DNA from 2 places in the Neisseria sp. P0001.S005 genome. Region 1 is predicted to be linked to the other one. Evidence: riboswitches for the same ligand, from Rfam matches in the RefSeq annotation. Region 1 holds a riboswitch; the other holds the start of a gene.
The links. Region 1 has a riboswitch for S-adenosylmethionine ahead of metK (methionine adenosyltransferase). Riboswitches for the same ligand answer to the same signal wherever they lie in the genome.
Positions count from the first base shown of each region.

Region 2: another riboswitch for S-adenosylmethionine. It lies ahead of metK (methionine adenosyltransferase); the one in region 1 lies ahead of metK (methionine adenosyltransferase).

Region 1 is NZ_JBQCTZ010000106.1:802-8,964, reverse strand. It holds gene ACTHSP_RS12705 (SPOR domain-containing protein) at 1-80, opposite strand, end outside; gene ACTHSP_RS12700 (YifB family Mg chelatase-like AAA ATPase) at 235-1,731, opposite strand; gene ACTHSP_RS12695 (accessory factor UbiK family protein) at 1,745-2,065, opposite strand; gene metK (methionine adenosyltransferase) at 2,175-3,344, opposite strand; SAM-I-IV-variant riboswitch at 3,518-3,628, opposite strand; gene ACTHSP_RS12685 (lysophospholipid acyltransferase family protein) at 3,737-4,612, shown strand; gene recC (exodeoxyribonuclease V subunit gamma) at 4,891-8,163, shown strand, end outside.
Region 2 is NZ_JBQCTZ010000100.1:2,557-10,719, forward strand. It holds gene recC (exodeoxyribonuclease V subunit gamma) at 1-1,518, opposite strand, end outside; tRNA gene ACTHSP_RS12310 (tRNA-Pro) at 1,718-1,794, shown strand; gene ACTHSP_RS12315 (lysophospholipid acyltransferase family protein) at 1,843-2,721, opposite strand; SAM-I-IV-variant riboswitch at 2,829-2,939, shown strand; gene metK (methionine adenosyltransferase) at 3,113-4,282, shown strand; gene ACTHSP_RS12325 (DUF1176 domain-containing protein) at 4,454-5,518, shown strand; gene ACTHSP_RS12330 (accessory factor UbiK family protein) at 5,643-5,963, shown strand; gene ACTHSP_RS12335 (YifB family Mg chelatase-like AAA ATPase) at 5,977-7,473, shown strand; gene ACTHSP_RS12340 (SPOR domain-containing protein) at 7,628-8,163, shown strand, end outside.

The sequences.
Region 1 (8,163 bases):
CCGGCAATAATACCTGTTGCCAGTATCAGGCCGAAAAAGAAACCGGCCAAGCCTTTGCCATATTGTGTAGATTTTTTCATGACTTACCTTGTAATAATGTGTTCAGACGGCCTGAAAGGAGACTGTCTGAGTTTGGATTCGATATTTTATCAATAACCGTTATAGACGGCAAAATCCTGATGCTTTGTTTACTCTAGTTTTACTTAAACATAAAGATTCAGGCCGTCTGAAAAGTTAAAGGGCGCGACGGAAGCCGATGGCTTTCATCACATGGGTTTTGCTGACTTCTTCGTCCCCTGCCAAATCGGCCAGTGTACGGGCAACGCGCATGATGCGGTGAAAACTTCGTGCGGAAAGGGACAGTTTTTCGAGCATGGTTCCCAAGGCTTCTTGCGCTTCTTTTTGGATACGGGCTTTGCCATCGAGCTCGCTGACACTCAATTCGGCATTAACTTTGCCTTGTCGGCCGTATTGGATTTTACGCGCGGCGGTAACGCGTTCTAATACGGTGGCACTGGATTCTCCGGTTTCTTGTTGCATCAGCTCAGCGGCGGAAAGGCTGGGTACTTCGATGGTTAAATCAATGCGGTCGAGTAATGGCCCTGAAATTTTGCTGCGGTAACGGGCGATGCTTTCAGGCGTGCAGCGGCAAGGTTTGGACGGATGACCGAGATAGCCGCAAGGGCAGGGGTTCATGGCGGCGACGAGCTGGAACTTGGCCGGATAAACAGCTTGGCGTGCGGCGCGGGAGATATGGATTTCGCCGTTTTCCAAAGGTTCGCGCAATACTTCCAATACTTTACGGTCAAACTCGGGCAATTCGTCTAAAAACAACACACCGTGGTGCGCCAATGAAATTTCACCCGGACGCGGGTCGGAACCGCCGCCGACCATGGCGGCCGAGCTGGCGCTGTGGTGGGGGCTGCGGAAAGGGCGGTTGCTGTCGAGTTGCTGTTGATGGTTGGGCAGGAGCGAACGCAATGCCCATACTTCGACCAATTCGTCTTCGGTCAAAGGCGGAAGGATTCCGGGTAAACGTTGCGAAAGCATGGATTTGCCTGTACCCGGCGGACCCATCATCAGCAGGCTGTGTCCGCCTGCCGCTGCAATTTCCAAAGCAAGGCGTGCGGTATGCTGGCCTTTAACATCGGCTAAATCAGGAATTTTACTTTGTTCAGACGGCCTTTGCGTCAGCTTGCATTCAGTTTGTGTCAACGGTTCGATACCGTTTAAATGCGCGGCCACTTCGCCTAAAGAACGCGCACCATAAACCGCGATACCGCGCATGACGGCAGCCTGTTCGGCATTTTCTTGCGGCAAGACGAACGAACGGCCTGCCTGCATTCCCTGCCATGCCATGGCCAGTGCGCCGCGTACGGGACGCAGCAGGCCGGACAGTGCCAATTCTCCGGCAAACTCATATTGGGCAAGCTTTTCAGGATTGATTTGTCCCGATGCGGCAAGAATGCCCAAGGCAATCGGCAAATCGAAACGGCCGGATTCTTTTGGGAGGTCGGCCGGTGCAAGGTTGACGGTAATTTTCTTGGCGGGAAAGTCGAAGCCGCTTTGGATGATGGCAGCACGTACACGGTCGCGGCTTTCTTTGACTTCAGTATCGGGCAAACCGACGATATTGAAATGTGGCAAGCCGTTGGCAAGGTGGGCTTCCACTTCGACCAACGGCGCATTCATGCCGCTTAAGGCGCGGCTGTAAACCAAAGCAAGCGACATATTTCAGACGGCCTTATTCGGCAGCTTCGGTTTGTTGTTTGATTTCGGCAACAGCTTTTTCAGCAGCGGCTTCGGCCGCTTTCAAAGCAGCTTCTTCAGGCTCTTGAGCGGCTTCGAGTTTGGCCAAACGGGCTTCCAATTCGGCCAGTTTGGTACGGGTTTTAATCAAAACCTGTTGTTGGATGTCGAATTCTTCGCGGGTCACTAAATCCATGCGGTTGAACGCGCTGCCGAGCATGGCTTTAACGTTTTTTTCCATGTCTTTGGCAGGGCTGTTGGCGATGGTTTCGCTGATTTTGGAGCTGACTTCTTCAAAAAGTTGTTTGCCGAACATAATCCGTATCCTTTATTCAGAATGTATATAGAAATTCAAGTGGCTATTGTATAAGGAAAAAGGCCGTCTGAAAACGTTTTGCTTTTCAGACGGCCTCAAATGCGGAAGTTTACACGCCTGCGGCTGCTTTTAATGCGGCTGCTTTGTCGGTGCGCTCCCAAGTAAATTCAGGCTCTTCGCGGCCGAAATGGCCGTATGCGGCGGATTTGCTGTAAATCGGGCGCAAGAGGTCGAGCATTTGGACGATGCCTTTGGGGCGCAGGTCGAAATGTTCGCGAACTAAGGCAATCAGTTTTTCTTCGCTGATTTTGCCTGTACCGAAGGTATCGATGGAAATCGAAGTCGGTTCGGCAACGCCGATGGCGTAGGAAACTTGGATTTGGCATTGGGTTGCCAAACCGGCGGCTACGATGTTTTTTGCAACATAGCGGCAGGCGTAAGCGGCGGAACGGTCCACTTTGGACGGGTCTTTGCCGGAGAATGCGCCGCCGCCGTGCGGAGCCGCACCGCCGTAGGTATCGACGATGATTTTACGGCCGGTCAAACCGCAGTCGCCTTGCGGGCCGCCGATAACGAAGCGGCCGGTCGGGTTGATCAGGTATTTGGTTTCGTCGGTCAGCAGTTCAGACGGCAGAACCGGTTTGATGATGTGTTCGATCACGGCGTTTTTCAGCTCTTCGTAACCGATAGACGGATCGTGCTGGGTAGACAGGACGACGGTGTCGATGCGTTTTACTTTGCCGGTTTTGCTGTCGTAAACCACGGTCAGTTGGGCTTTGGCATCAGGACGCAGCCAAGGCAGGCGGCCGTCTTTGCGCAATTCGCTTTGGCGTTGCATCAGGCGGTGGCTGTAATAGATGGCAAACGGCATCAGGGTAGGGGTTTCGTCGCAGGCATAGCCGAACATCAAACCTTGGTCGCCTGCGCCTTGGTTTAAGTCGATGCCTTCGCCTTCGTTCACGCCTTGGGCGATGTCCGGAGATTGTTGGTCGTAGTACACGCCGACTGCGCAGCCGGTAGCATCAAAGCCCAGCTCGGAGGAGTTGTAGCCGATGCGTTTGATGGTTTCGCGTGCGACTTTGATGTAGTCCACTTGGGCGGTAGTCGTGATTTCGCCTGCCAATACGCACAAGCCTGTGTTGACCAAGGTTTCTGCGGCGACACGCGCTTTTGGGTCTTGCGCCAAGATGGCATCCAAAATCGCATCGGATACTTGGTCGGCAACTTTATCCGGATGGCCTTCGGATACCGATTCGGAAGTAAACAGATATTCGCTCATTGCTATTCTTTCATTAAAAACAGGCTGCTGTGTTTTCAGACGGCCTTTTATTTCGGACAGCGGAAATCATAACAAAAACTCCGCTTTTTCTCTATACAAGTGAGAAACATTCGCACTTGCCTGCTGTTTCGGAATCCTGTTGCGCGTTTCTTACAGGCAAAAAAATTCCCGCATTAAGCGGGTTTGGATTGCTCTGGCGAGCCACATCGGTTTTTCAACCGTCCACCTTACCTTTCCGTTTGAAAAGCAGGTTGGCATGGAATTCCCAACTCTTAATGCAGTGCGGATAGTAGCAGAAAAGCAGGTGTGCCGCAATATATTTGCCCGAAGTCTGTTTTGTTCAGACGGCCTGTTTCGTTTACAATCTGTCCACTTCATTTTGGTAAAACCTTATGCAAACGCTTGTTACCTTTGTTTTTAAATTTTTGGCCGCTCTGCCTTTGGCTTGGTTGCACAAATTAGGCAATCTGCTGGGCAGTTTGGGTTTCTGCGTGCTGTCGAAAGATCGCCGGCGTGTTTTCGAAAACATGAAACTTGCCGGTTTGAACCCGACGGATGAGGCGGTGAAAAAAGTTTTCCGTGAAACGGCAAAAGGCGGCTTGGAATTGCCGGTGGCGTTTTTCAGACGGCCTGAGGAAATTGAGAACCTGTTTGTCAGCGTCAACGGTTGGGAACATGTTCAGACGGCCTTGAGTGCGGGCGAAGGTTTGCTGTTTATTACGCCGCACATCGGCAGCTATGATTTGGCGGGCCGCTACATCAGTCAGCAACTGCCGTTTCCGCTGACGGCGATGTATAAGCCGCCGAAAATCAAGGCTTTTGATGCGGTGATGCAGGCGGGGCGCGTGCGCGGTAAAGGCAAGACTGCGCCTACCAGTATTCAGGGCGTCAAACAAATTATTAAGGCTCTGCGCGGCGGCGAAGCGACCATTGTTTTGCCGGACCATGTACCGTCTCCCGAAGAAGGGGGCGACGGCGTGTGGGTGGACTTTTTCGGCAAACCTGCCTATACCATGACGTTGGCGGGCAAGCTGGCGCAAGTCAAAGGCGTGAAGGCTTTGTTTTTCTGCGGCGAGCGTCTGCCCGATGGCAAAGGCTTTGTCTTGCACATCGAGCCTTTGCGCGGTGAGTTGAACGGCGATAAGGAGAACGATGCGCGCGTGATCAATGAAAATACCGAATATTGGATACGCCGTTTTCCGGAACAATATTTGTTTATGTACAATCGCTACAAGCATCCCGAAGGCGCGCCGTTGCCGCCTGCTTGAGTGGGATAGATTCAAAACCTGCTTTGAGGAAAGCAGGTTTTTATTTTGGTTGGGAACTCAGAAGATTTTCTTTCGGCTTAAACAAAGCCGAGGTTCAAAAAGAAATACATTAAAGCCTAGCGTTTGCACTGTCCACGATATTTAAATGGCAAAGACCGTCTGAAAAGCGGTTTCAGACGGCCTTTACCGTAATCTTTTGCCTTTTATTTTCATACGCTGCTGAACCGTTTGCCCTGATGGCATTATAATGCGCGTAATTGTTTTTTTGATGGCATGTCATGTTTTATCTCTTTCAATCCGACCGTTTGGAATCGCTTGCCGAAATGTGCGCGCGTATTCATCAGGCTTCGCCCTTGGATTCCGTATTGGCGCAGGAAGAAGTGGTGGTGCAGAGCCAGGGTATGCGGCGTTATCTGAATGTGTTTTTCGCGCGCGAACTCGGCGTGGCGGCGAATTTGAAGTTCAGCCTGCCTGCCGGTTTGGCGTGGCAGCTGATGCGCAAATTGGTTCCCGATGTGCCGCCGCTCAGTCCGTTTTCACCTGAAGTCATGCGTTGGCGTTTGCTGGATTTGTTCCGCAGCGAAGCGTTTCAGACGGCACCGGAATACGAAAACGTGCGCCTGAAGCTGGAAAGTTATTTGCACAGCTCGGCATCGGCGGATTATCAGCTTGCCGGACAGATGGCGGATATTTTTGACCAATATTTGGTGTACCGCCCGGACTGGATTGATGCGTGGCAGGCTGGGAAGCTGCTGGGTTTGGGCGATGATGAGGATTGGCAGGCGCGGCTGTGGCGTTATTTGGACGATGGCAGCCAATCTGCGCCGCACCGCGTGGCCTTGTGGGAAAAGCTGTTGGCGCAGTTGGATAAATCAGTCTTGCCGCAAAGGTTGTTTGTATTCGGCATTTCGACAATGGCGCCGATGTATCTGCAACTGCTGCACCAAATTTCCAAGCATTGCGATGTGTTTGTGTTCGCGCTCAACCCGAGCAGTCAATATTGGGGCGAGGTCATCGACGAGGCGCAGATTTTGAAAAGGGGCGATGAGGCGGATTTGTCGCAGGCAGGGCATCCGCTGTTGGCTTCTTTGGGCAAGCAGGGGCGCGATTTCTTTGATTTTCTGTCGGAAGTGGAAACCGAGCAGGATATTCAGGTTTATGAAGAGGGAAAAGACGATACTTTATTGCATTGCCTGCAAAACGATATCCAAAACTTAATCATGCCGTCTGAACGCTTATATCAACAGGAAGAAGGCGAAGCAGGCGCGCAGTCGGTTTTGGTTCAAGTCCACGATGCGGACGGCAATCCAGTGTGTGTCGAGCCGGACGAGCTGCTGAATGACGGTTCCGTCAAAATCGTTGCAGCACACAGCCCTTTGCGCGAATTGCAGATTTTGAAAGAAGAGCTGTCGCTGGTGTTGCAAAATAATCCCGATTGGCAGCTGCACGATATTGCCGTGTTGACACCGAACATCGAGCCGTACAGCCCGTTTATCGAAGCCGTTTTTGGACAGGCGCACGCAGGCAGCCAGGCTTTGCCGTATTCGATTTCGGATGTGAAGCTCAGCCGCCTCCAGCCGTTGCTGTATGCTTTGGCGCAAACTTTGGACTTGCTGGAGAGCCGGTTTGAAGTGGATAAGGTTTTGCCCTTGCTGGAAAGCTGGTTGGTACTGCAACGTTTCGGTTTGAGCGAGGAAGATGTGCCGCTGCTGCATGAGACTGTTGCCGGATTGAATGTGCATTGGGGTTTGGACCAAACCATGCGTGAGGGCAAAGACAACCTCTTTACTTGGCAGCAGGCGGTAGAGCGTTTGGCTTTGGGCTGGATGTTGCCCGAAGGCGGCAACGGCATGTGGCAGGGCGTGAGCGCGTGGCATAGCAACGTCAATCAGCTGGACGTGTTCAGCGGTTTTGCCGAATTTATCCGCACTTTGGCCGATATGGCGGCGCAATGGCAAGAGCCTGCCAATGTGGAAAGTTGGGTGCAGCGTTGCCGTGCTTTGCTGGAGAAACTGTTTGCTCCGGATACGGACGACCAATACGCCAAGCAGCAGTTTGAGCAGTCTTTGGCGAAATGGCAGGAAGAGGCGCAGTTGGCCGAATTTGACGGATTGTTGCCGTGTAAAACCGTTATCCGCCATATCCGCCGCTTTTTGGACAGCGAAAGCCAAGCCGGATTTTTGAGCGGCGGTATCACTTTTTGCAGTATGGTGCCGATGCGCAGCTTGCCGTTTAAAATGGTTTGCCTGTTGGGTTTGAATGACGGCGATTTTCCGCGCAATACCAAAGCGGCGGTGTTCGACCTGATTGCCAAATATCCGAAAAAAGGCGACCGCGCCCGCCGCGACGACGACCGTTATCTCTTCCTGGAAGCCTTAATCAGCGCGCGCGAAATGCTGTATTTGTCTTATATCGGCCGCGATATACGCAATGATGCCGAGTTCGCGCCGTCTTCGTTAATCAGCGAGCTGCTGGATACCATTGCCGCCATGACGGGGAAAAGCGGGCGCGAGTTGTCGGAGAAATGGGTGAAACATCATCCGTTGCAGGCGTTCTCACGCCGTTATTTCCAAAAGGACGCGCTTTCAGACGGCCTCTTCAGTACGCGCCAAGATTACGCCGATGCGTTGAACCAACCGCAAGCGGAAGCGCAACCGTTTTTCCTTGAGGCCTTAAGTCAGGAAGAGCCGGGCAAAACCATTCACCAGGGCGAGCTTGTCAGTTTTTGGCGCAACCCTGTCAAAGTTTGGCTGAAGAAAAATTTAAGCTGGGATCAGCCGTATCTGGACGGCGCATGGGAGTCTGCCGAACCGTTTGAGCCGCAACATGAGGGTCGGATTGCCGATGCCTATTTGGATGCGCGGCGCAAAGGGGAAGATTTTGAAGATACGGCCATTCGGCTGAATGCCGAAAGCCTAATGCCGGTGGGCGAGTTGGGCGGTTTATGGCAGAAGCAGTATCAGATATCTGCGAAAAACGTAGATGCCGAGCTGATACGCAGTAACAAAAGGCCGTCTGAACCTTATGAAGAACACTTTGACGACTTGGTTTTACAAGGCACCATCGGCAATCTTTATGAATGCGGCCGCATTGTGTTCCTTAATCAAAAAGACAATGCGCCCAACCGCATTGCCCGTTTATTGGAGCATTTGATTTTTTGCGCCGTTGCCCCTCAATCCGTTGCAAACCGACAAACCTATATTGTCAGCTTGGGGCGGACCGAAACCTATGCCGCCATCGGGCAAGAGGCGGCGAGGGAGCTTTTAAAAGAATGGCTGGTATATTTCCGAATCGGACAAAATACCCCCTTGCCGTTTTTTGCCAAAACCAGCCTTGCCGCAGCGGAGGAGTACAACAAGAAAGAGGATTGGGATGCTGCCTTGAGAAAAGCCCATGAGGTTTTTAACGGCAATAAAATGAGCAAAGGGCAGAAAGAATATACCGAAGTGAAGCTGGTGTTTGGCCATTCGGAAGAATCGCCTCTTGATGAGCCGCTATTTGAAAACCTCGTCGTCAATCTGCTTGTTCCGCTTTTGACCGGCGTGGCAGGG
Region 2 (8,163 bases), on a different contig from region 1:
CTGCCAAGTAAAGAGGTTGTCTTTACCCTCGCGCATGGTTTGGTCCAAACCCCAATGCACATTCAATCCGGCAACAGTCTCATGCAGCAGCGGCACATCTTCCTCGCTCAAACCGAAGCGTTGCAACACCAACCGGCTTTCCAGCAAAGGCAAAACCTTGTCCACTTCAAACCGGCTTTCCAGCAAATCCAAAGTTTGCGCCAAAGCATACAGCAACGGCTGACGGCGGCTGAGCTTCACATCCGAAATCGAATACGGCAAAGCCTGGCTGCCTGCCTGCGCCTGTCCAAAAACAGCTTCGATGAACGGGCTGTACGGCTCGATGTTCGGCGTCAACACGGCAATATCGTGCGGCTGCCAGTCGGGATTTTTTTGCAACACCAGCGACAGCTCTTCTTTCAAAATCTGCAATTCGCGCAAAGGGCTGTGTGCTGCGACGATTTTGACGGAACCGTCATTCAGCAGCTCGTCCGGCTCGACACACACTGGATTGCCATCCGCATCGTGAACCTGAACCAGAGCCTGCTGCGCACCTGCTTCGCTTTCTTCCTGTTGGTATAAGCGTTCAGACGGCATGATTAAGTTTTGGATATCGTTTTGCAGGCAATGCAACAAGGTATCGTCTTTTCCCTCTTCATAAACCTGAATATCCTGCTCGGTTTCCACTTCCGACAGAAAATCAAAGAAATCGCGCCCCTGCTTGCCCAAAGAAGCCAACAGCGGATGCCCTGCCTGCGACAAATCCGCCTCATCGCCCCTTTTTAAAATCTGCGCCTCATCGATGACCTCGCCCCAATATTGGCTGCTCGGGTTGAGCGCAAACACAAACACATCGCAATGCTTGGAAATTTGGTGCAGCAGTTGCAGATACATCGGCGCCATTGTCGAAATGCCGAATACGAACAACCTTTGCGGCAAGACCGATTTATCCAACTGCGCCAACAACTTTTCCCACAAGGCCACGCGGTGCGGCGCCGATTGGCTGCCATCGTCCAAATAACGCCACAGCCGTGCCTGCCAATCCTCATCATCGCCCAAACCCAGCAGCTTCCCGGCCTGCCACGCATCAATCCAATCCGGCCGGTACACCAAATATTGGTCGAAAATATCGGCCATTTGTCCGGCAAGCTGATAATCCGCCGAGGCCGAACTGTGCAAATAACTTTCCAGCTTCAGGCGTACGTTTTCGTATTCCGGGGCCGTCTGAAACACTTCGCTGCGGAACAAATCCAGCAAACGCCAGCGCATGACTTCAGGCGAAAACGGACTGAGCGGCGGCACATCGGGAACCAATTTGCGCATCAGCTGCCACGCCAAACCGGCAGGCAGACTGAACTTCAAATTCGCCGCCACGCCGAGTTTGCGCGCGAAAAACACATTCAGATAACGCCGCATCCCCTGGCTCTGCACCACCACTTCTTCCTGTGCCAATACAGCATCCAAAGGCAAGGCCTGATGAATATGCGCGCACATTTCGGCAAGCGCTTCCAAACGGTCAGACTGATAAAGATAAAACATAGCAGACAATCTAAAAAACAATTGCCCGCATTATAATGCCATTAGGACAAATGCTTCAGCAGAAGCGGCAAACAAAAACACAGGCCGTCTGAAACACATCGCTTCAGACGGCCTAAAACAAACCCATCGGCAGCCAATTATTAATTATTTATCGACCCCTGTACAAACCGGCTTCTCCTATCCTATAATTTCCCACATTCGGAATGTAGCGCAGCCCGGTAGCGCACTTCGTTCGGGACGAAGGGGTCGGAGGTTCGAATCCTCTCATTCCGACCAAATACAAAACCTGCTTGAGTCCAAGCAGGTTTTTTACATTCGGCAAGCCTATATTTCCGGCGGGAAAGGCGCGCCTTCGGGATGTTTGTAGCGGTTGTACATAAACAAATATTGTTCCGGAAAACGGCGTATCCAATATTCGGTATTTTCATTGATCACGCGCGCGTCGTTCTCCTTATCGCCGTTCAATTCGCCGCGCAAAGGCTCGATGTGCAAGACAAAGCCTTTACCGTCGGGCAGACGCTCGCCGCAGAAAAACAAAGCCTTCACGCCTTTGACTTGCGCCAGCTTACCCGCCAACGTCATGGTGTAGGCAGGTTTGCCGAAAAAGTCCACCCACACGCCGTCGCCTCCTTCTTCCGGAGACGGTACATGGTCCGGCAACACAATGGTCGCTTCGCCGCCGCGCAGCGCTTTGATGATTTGTTTGACGCCCTGAATGCTGGTCGGTGCAGTCTTGCCTTTACCGCGCACGCGCCCTGCCTGCATCACCGCATCAAATGCCTTGATTTTCGGCGGCTTGTACATCGCCGTCAGCGGAAACGGCAGTTGCTGGCTGATGTAGCGGCCGGCCAAATCATAGCTGCCGATGTGCGGCGTGATAAACAGCAAACCCTCGCCCGCGCTCAAGGCCGTCTGAACATGTTCCCACCCGTTGACGCTGACAAACAGGTTTTCAATTTCCTCAGGCCGTCTGAAAAACGCCACCGGCAATTCCAAGCCGCCTTTTGCCGTTTCACGGAAAACTTTTTTCACCGCCTCATCCGTCGGGTTCAAACCGGCAAGTTTCATGTTTTCGAAAACACGCCGGCGATCTTTCGACAGCACGCAGAAACCCAAACTGCCCAGCAGATTGCCTAATTTGTGCAACCAAGCCAAAGGCAGAGCGGCCAAAAATTTAAAAACAAAGGTAACAAGCGTTTGCATAAGGTTTTACCAAAATGAAGTGGACAGATTGTAAACGAAACAGCCGTCTGAACAAAACAGACTTCGGGCAAATATATTGCGGCACACCTGCTTTTCTGCTACTATCCGCGCTGCATTAAGAGTTGGGAATTCCATGCCAACCTGCTTTTCAAACGGAAAGGTAAGGTGGACGGTTGAAAAACCGATGTGGCTCGCCAGAGCAATCCAAACCCGCTTAATGCGGGAATTTTTTTGCCTGTAAGAAACGCGCAACAGGATTCCGAAACAGCAGACAAGTGCGAATGTTTCTCACTTGTATAGAGAAAAAGCGGAGTTTTTGTTATGATTTCCGCTGTCCGAAATAAAAGGCCGTCTGAAAACACAGCAGCCTGTTTTTAATGAAAGAATAGCAATGAGCGAATATCTGTTTACTTCCGAATCGGTATCCGAAGGCCATCCGGATAAAGTTGCCGACCAAGTGTCCGATGCGATTTTGGATGCCATCTTGGCGCAAGACCCCAAAGCACGTGTCGCCGCGGAAACCTTGGTTAACACAGGCTTGTGCGTATTGGCAGGCGAAATTACCACTACTGCCCAAGTGGACTACATCAAAGTCGCACGCGAAACCATCAAACGCATCGGCTACAACTCCTCCGAGCTGGGCTTTGATGCCAACGGCTGCGCGGTCGGCGTGTACTACGACCAACAATCTCCGGACATCGCCCAAGGTGTGAACGAAGGCGAAGGCATCGACTTGAACCAAGGCGCAGGCGACCAAGGTTTGATGTTCGGCTACGCCTGCGACGAAACCCCGACCCTAATGCCGTTTGCCATCTATTACAGCCACCGCCTGATGCAACGCCAAAGCGAATTGCGCAAAGACGGCCGCCTGCCTTGGCTGCGCCCTGATGCAAAAGCCCAACTGACCGTGGTTTACGACAGCGAAACTGGCAAAGTAAAACGCATCGACACCGTCGTCCTATCTACCCAGCACGATCCTGCCATCAGCCATGAAGAACTGAGTAAAGCCGTGATTGAGCAGATTATCAAGCCCGTTTTGCCGTCTGAACTGCTGACTGACGAAACCAAATACCTGATCAACCCGACCGGCCGCTTCGTTATCGGCGGCCCGCAAGGCGACTGCGGTTTGACCGGCCGTAAAATCATCGTCGATACCTACGGCGGTGCGGCTCCGCACGGCGGCGGCGCATTCTCCGGCAAAGACCCGTCCAAAGTGGACCGTTCCGCCGCTTACGCCTGCCGCTATGTTGCAAAAAACATCGTAGCCGCCGGTTTGGCAACCCAATGCCAAATCCAAGTTTCCTACGCCATCGGCGTTGCCGAACCGACTTCGATTTCCATCGATACTTTCGGCACCGGCAAAATCAGCGAAGAAAAACTGATCGCCCTGGTTCGCGAACATTTCGACCTGCGCCCTAAAGGCATCGTCCAAATGCTCGACCTACTGCGCCCGATTTACAGCAAATCCGCCGCCTACGGCCACTTCGGCCGCGAGGAACCTGAATTTACTTGGGAGCGCACCGACAAAGCAGCCGCATTGAAAGCAGCCGCAGGCGTGTAAAAAAATAATAAAGGTCGTCTGAACGGGAGTTTCAGACGGCCTTTTTACATCTAAATATTAAAAACCTTTTTACGAACGACACATCGTATTTTCACAAAAACAGCGCAACGAAATTTTGGATTGCTATGCTGTCCTTGTGAATCTACATAAATAAAATTGAAAGAATACATCATGAAAAAATGGCTGCTGGCTGTTTTGCCTGCCACCGCACTGGCTGCTCCGCCTCAAGGCTTTTATCAAAATTACAAAGACTGGGACATTACTTGCGACAATACCGGCACCTGCCGTCTTGCCGGCTATCAGGCGGACGAAACAGAAACGCCGGTTTCCATCTTGTTTACCCGAAAAGCGGGGGCGAATGCCGTCGTTGCCGGCGAAGTCTCCCTACTGCCGTTTAACGACGATGACCGCCAATTCGCCCGCGTGGCAGCCCGCAGCGAAGTGATGCTGAACGGCAAATCACTGGGCAAATTGGCGTTGAACAAAAAAGGCACAGGCAAATTGAGCAGCGCGCAAACCAACGCCTTGCTCGAAGCGTTGAAAAAAGAAAGCAAAATCAGCATCCGCGCGGGAAAATATGAATGGCACTTGTCCGATAAAGGCGCGGCGGCGGCAATGTTGAAAGCGGACGAATTCCAAGGTCGTCTGAATACGCCTTCCGCGCTGATTCGCAAAGGCGGCAGCAGTCAGGCAGTCCTCAGTCCGCAGCCCAAACCCGTCATCCGCGCCGTTGCCGTGCCGAAAAAAGAGGGCGATATGCTGGAACAAGGCACACCGCGCCACAGCGCCGTCATGAAGCTCTTGAGCGACAGCAACCGCGTTTCCGAAGGCGACGATAATTACTGTTACGCCCTGCACAATAAAGAGCAAATGGATTGGAACCGCAGCCTGTATGTCCATCCGCTCAACGATCGTCAGGTTTTGATTTCGGCCATCTGTATCGGCGGTGCTTATCAAACCAGCGGCTACTATGCCATTGCCGATAAAGAATTGACCAAAATTGAACAAGTGCTGCCGCCAATGACATACGGCGGGCACGGCGGATTCGATGAGAAAACAGCCACCCTTAGCGGCAGCTTCAAAGGCCGAGGGATCGGCGACTGCTGGTCTGGCAATGCAGCGGTGTGGGACGGTAAAACGTTTGTCCGCAGTGAGGAACACACCACCGGTTCATGCAAAGGCTTCACAGGCGGCGCGTGGCTGATGCCTATTTTTGAAGCCCGTGTTGAACGTTAAAATACACGGAATATTTACGATAGAAAGCAAAGGCCGTCTCAAAATTCCCGTTTTCAGACGGCCTTTTTCCTTATACAATAGCCACTTGAATTTCTATATACATTCTGAATAAAGGATACGGATTATGTTCGGCAAACAACTTTTTGAAGAAGTCAGCTCCAAAATCAGCGAAACCATCGCCAACAGCCCTGCCAAAGACATGGAAAAAAACGTTAAAGCCATGCTCGGCAGCGCGTTCAACCGCATGGATTTGGTGACCCGCGAAGAATTCGACATCCAACAACAGGTTTTGATTAAAACCCGTACCAAACTGGCTGAATTGGAAGCCCGTTTGGCCAAACTCGAAGCCGCTCAAGAGCCTGAAGAAGCTGCTTTAAAAGCGGCCGAAGCTGCTGCGGAAGAAGCTGTTGCCGAAATCAAACAACAAACTGAAGCTGCTGAATAAGGCCGTCTGAAACATGTCGCTTGCTTTGGTTTACAGCCGCGCCTTAAGCGGCATGAATGCGCCGTTGGTCGAAGTGGAAGCCCACCTTGCCAACGGCTTGCCACATTTCAATATCGTCGGTTTGCCCGATACTGAAGTCAAAGAAAGCCGCGATCGTGTGCGTGCCGCCATCATCCAAAGCGGCTTCGACTTTCCCGCCAAGAAAATTACCGTCAACCTCGCACCGGCCGACCTCCCAAAAGAATCCGGCCGTTTCGATTTGCCGATTGCCTTAGGCATTCTTGCCGCATCGGGACAAATCAATCCTGAAAAGCTCTCGCAATATGAGTTTGCGGGAGAATTGGCGCTGTCCGGACTGCTGCGTCCCGTACGCGGCGCACTGGCCATGGCATGGCAGGGAATGCAGGCCGGCCGCTCATTCGTCTTGCCGCAAGAAAATGCCGAACAGGCTGCCGTTATGCGCGGTATCGCGGTTTATGGAGCGCGTTCTTTGGGCGAAGTGGCCGCCCATTTAAACGGCATCGAACCGTTGACACAAACCGAATGCAAACTGCCACAAAGGCCGTCTGAACAAAGTAAAATTCCTGATTTAGCTGATGTTAAAGGCCAGCATACCGCTCGCCTTGCTTTGGAAATCGCAGCGGCAGGCGGACACAGCCTGCTGATGATGGGTCCGCCGGGTACAGGCAAATCCATGCTTTCGCAACGTTTGCCCGGTATCCTTCCGCCTTTGACCGAAGACGAATTGGTCGAAGTATGGGCATTGCGTTCGCTCCTGCCCAACCATCAACAGCAACTTGACAGCAACCGTCCTTTCCGCAGTCCTCATCACAGCGCTAGCTCGGCTGCTATGGTGGGTGGCGGTTCAGACCCGCGTCCGGGCGAAATTTCATTGGCACACCACGGTGTGTTGTTTTTAGACGAATTGCCCGAGTTTGACCGTAAAGTATTAGAAGTATTGCGCGAACCTTTGGAAAACGGCGAAATCCATATTTCCCGCGCCGCACGCCAAGCAGTTTATCCGGCCAAGTTCCAACTTGTCGCTGCCATGAACCCCTGCCCTTGCGGCTATCTTGGTCATCCATCCAAACCTTGCCGCTGCACGCCTGAAAGCGTTGCCCGCTACCGCAACAAAATTTCAGGGCCATTGCTCGACCGTATTGACTTAACCATCGAAGTACCCAGCCTTTCTGCTGCCGAGTTGATGCAACAAGAAGCAGGCGAATCCAGTGCCACCGTATTGGAACGCGTTACCGCCGCACGCAAAATCCAATACAACCGACAAGGCAAAGTCAATGCCGAACTGAGTGTCAGCGAGCTCGATGGTAAAGCCCGTATCCAAAAAGAAGCGCAAGAAGCCTTGGGAACCATGCTTGAAAAACTATCCCTTTCCGCCCGAAGTTTCCACCGTATCATGCGCGTCGCCCGTACGCTGGCCGATTTGGCAGGCGACGAAGAAGTCAGCAAAACCCATGTGATGAAAGCCATCGGCTTCCGTCGCGCCCTTTAACTTTTCAGACGGCCTGAATCTTTATGTTTAAGTAAAACTAGAGTAAACAAAGCATCAGGATTTTGCCGTCCATAACGGTTATTGATAAAATATCGAATCCAAACTCAGACAGTCTCCCTTCAGGCCGTCTGAACACATTATTACAAGGTAAGTCATGAAAAAATCTACACAATATGGCAAAGGCTTGGCCGGTTTCTTTTTCGGCCTGATACTGGCAACAGGTATTATTGCCGGTATTTTGTTCTTCTTGAACCAAGGCAACCAAAACGTTTTCAAAGAGCTGACTCAGCCTAAACAAAGCGAAGAACCTGAAATCCTGAAACCTCAGGACAAAGCAGAGAAACGCCCAACCACCGACACTTCATCTACCCAAGCAGATGAAGAAAAAGCCAAAGCAGAAAAAGAAGCTGCTGAGAAAGAAGCCAAAGCTAAAGAAGAGGCTGAAAAGGCTGCCAAAGAAGCTGAAGAAAAAGCTCAAGCGGAAAAAGAAGCTCAGGAAAAAGCCGAACAAGCAGAACGTGAAGCCAAAGAAAAAGCAGAGAAAGCCGCTACCGATAAAGCCGAACGTGAAGCCAAAGAAAAAGCTGAAAAAGCCGCCGCCGACAAAGCCGAACGTGAAGCCAAAGAAAAAGCCGCAAAAACGGAAGCAGAAAAAGAAGCCGCCAAGAAAAAACTGTCCGAGAAAAAAGC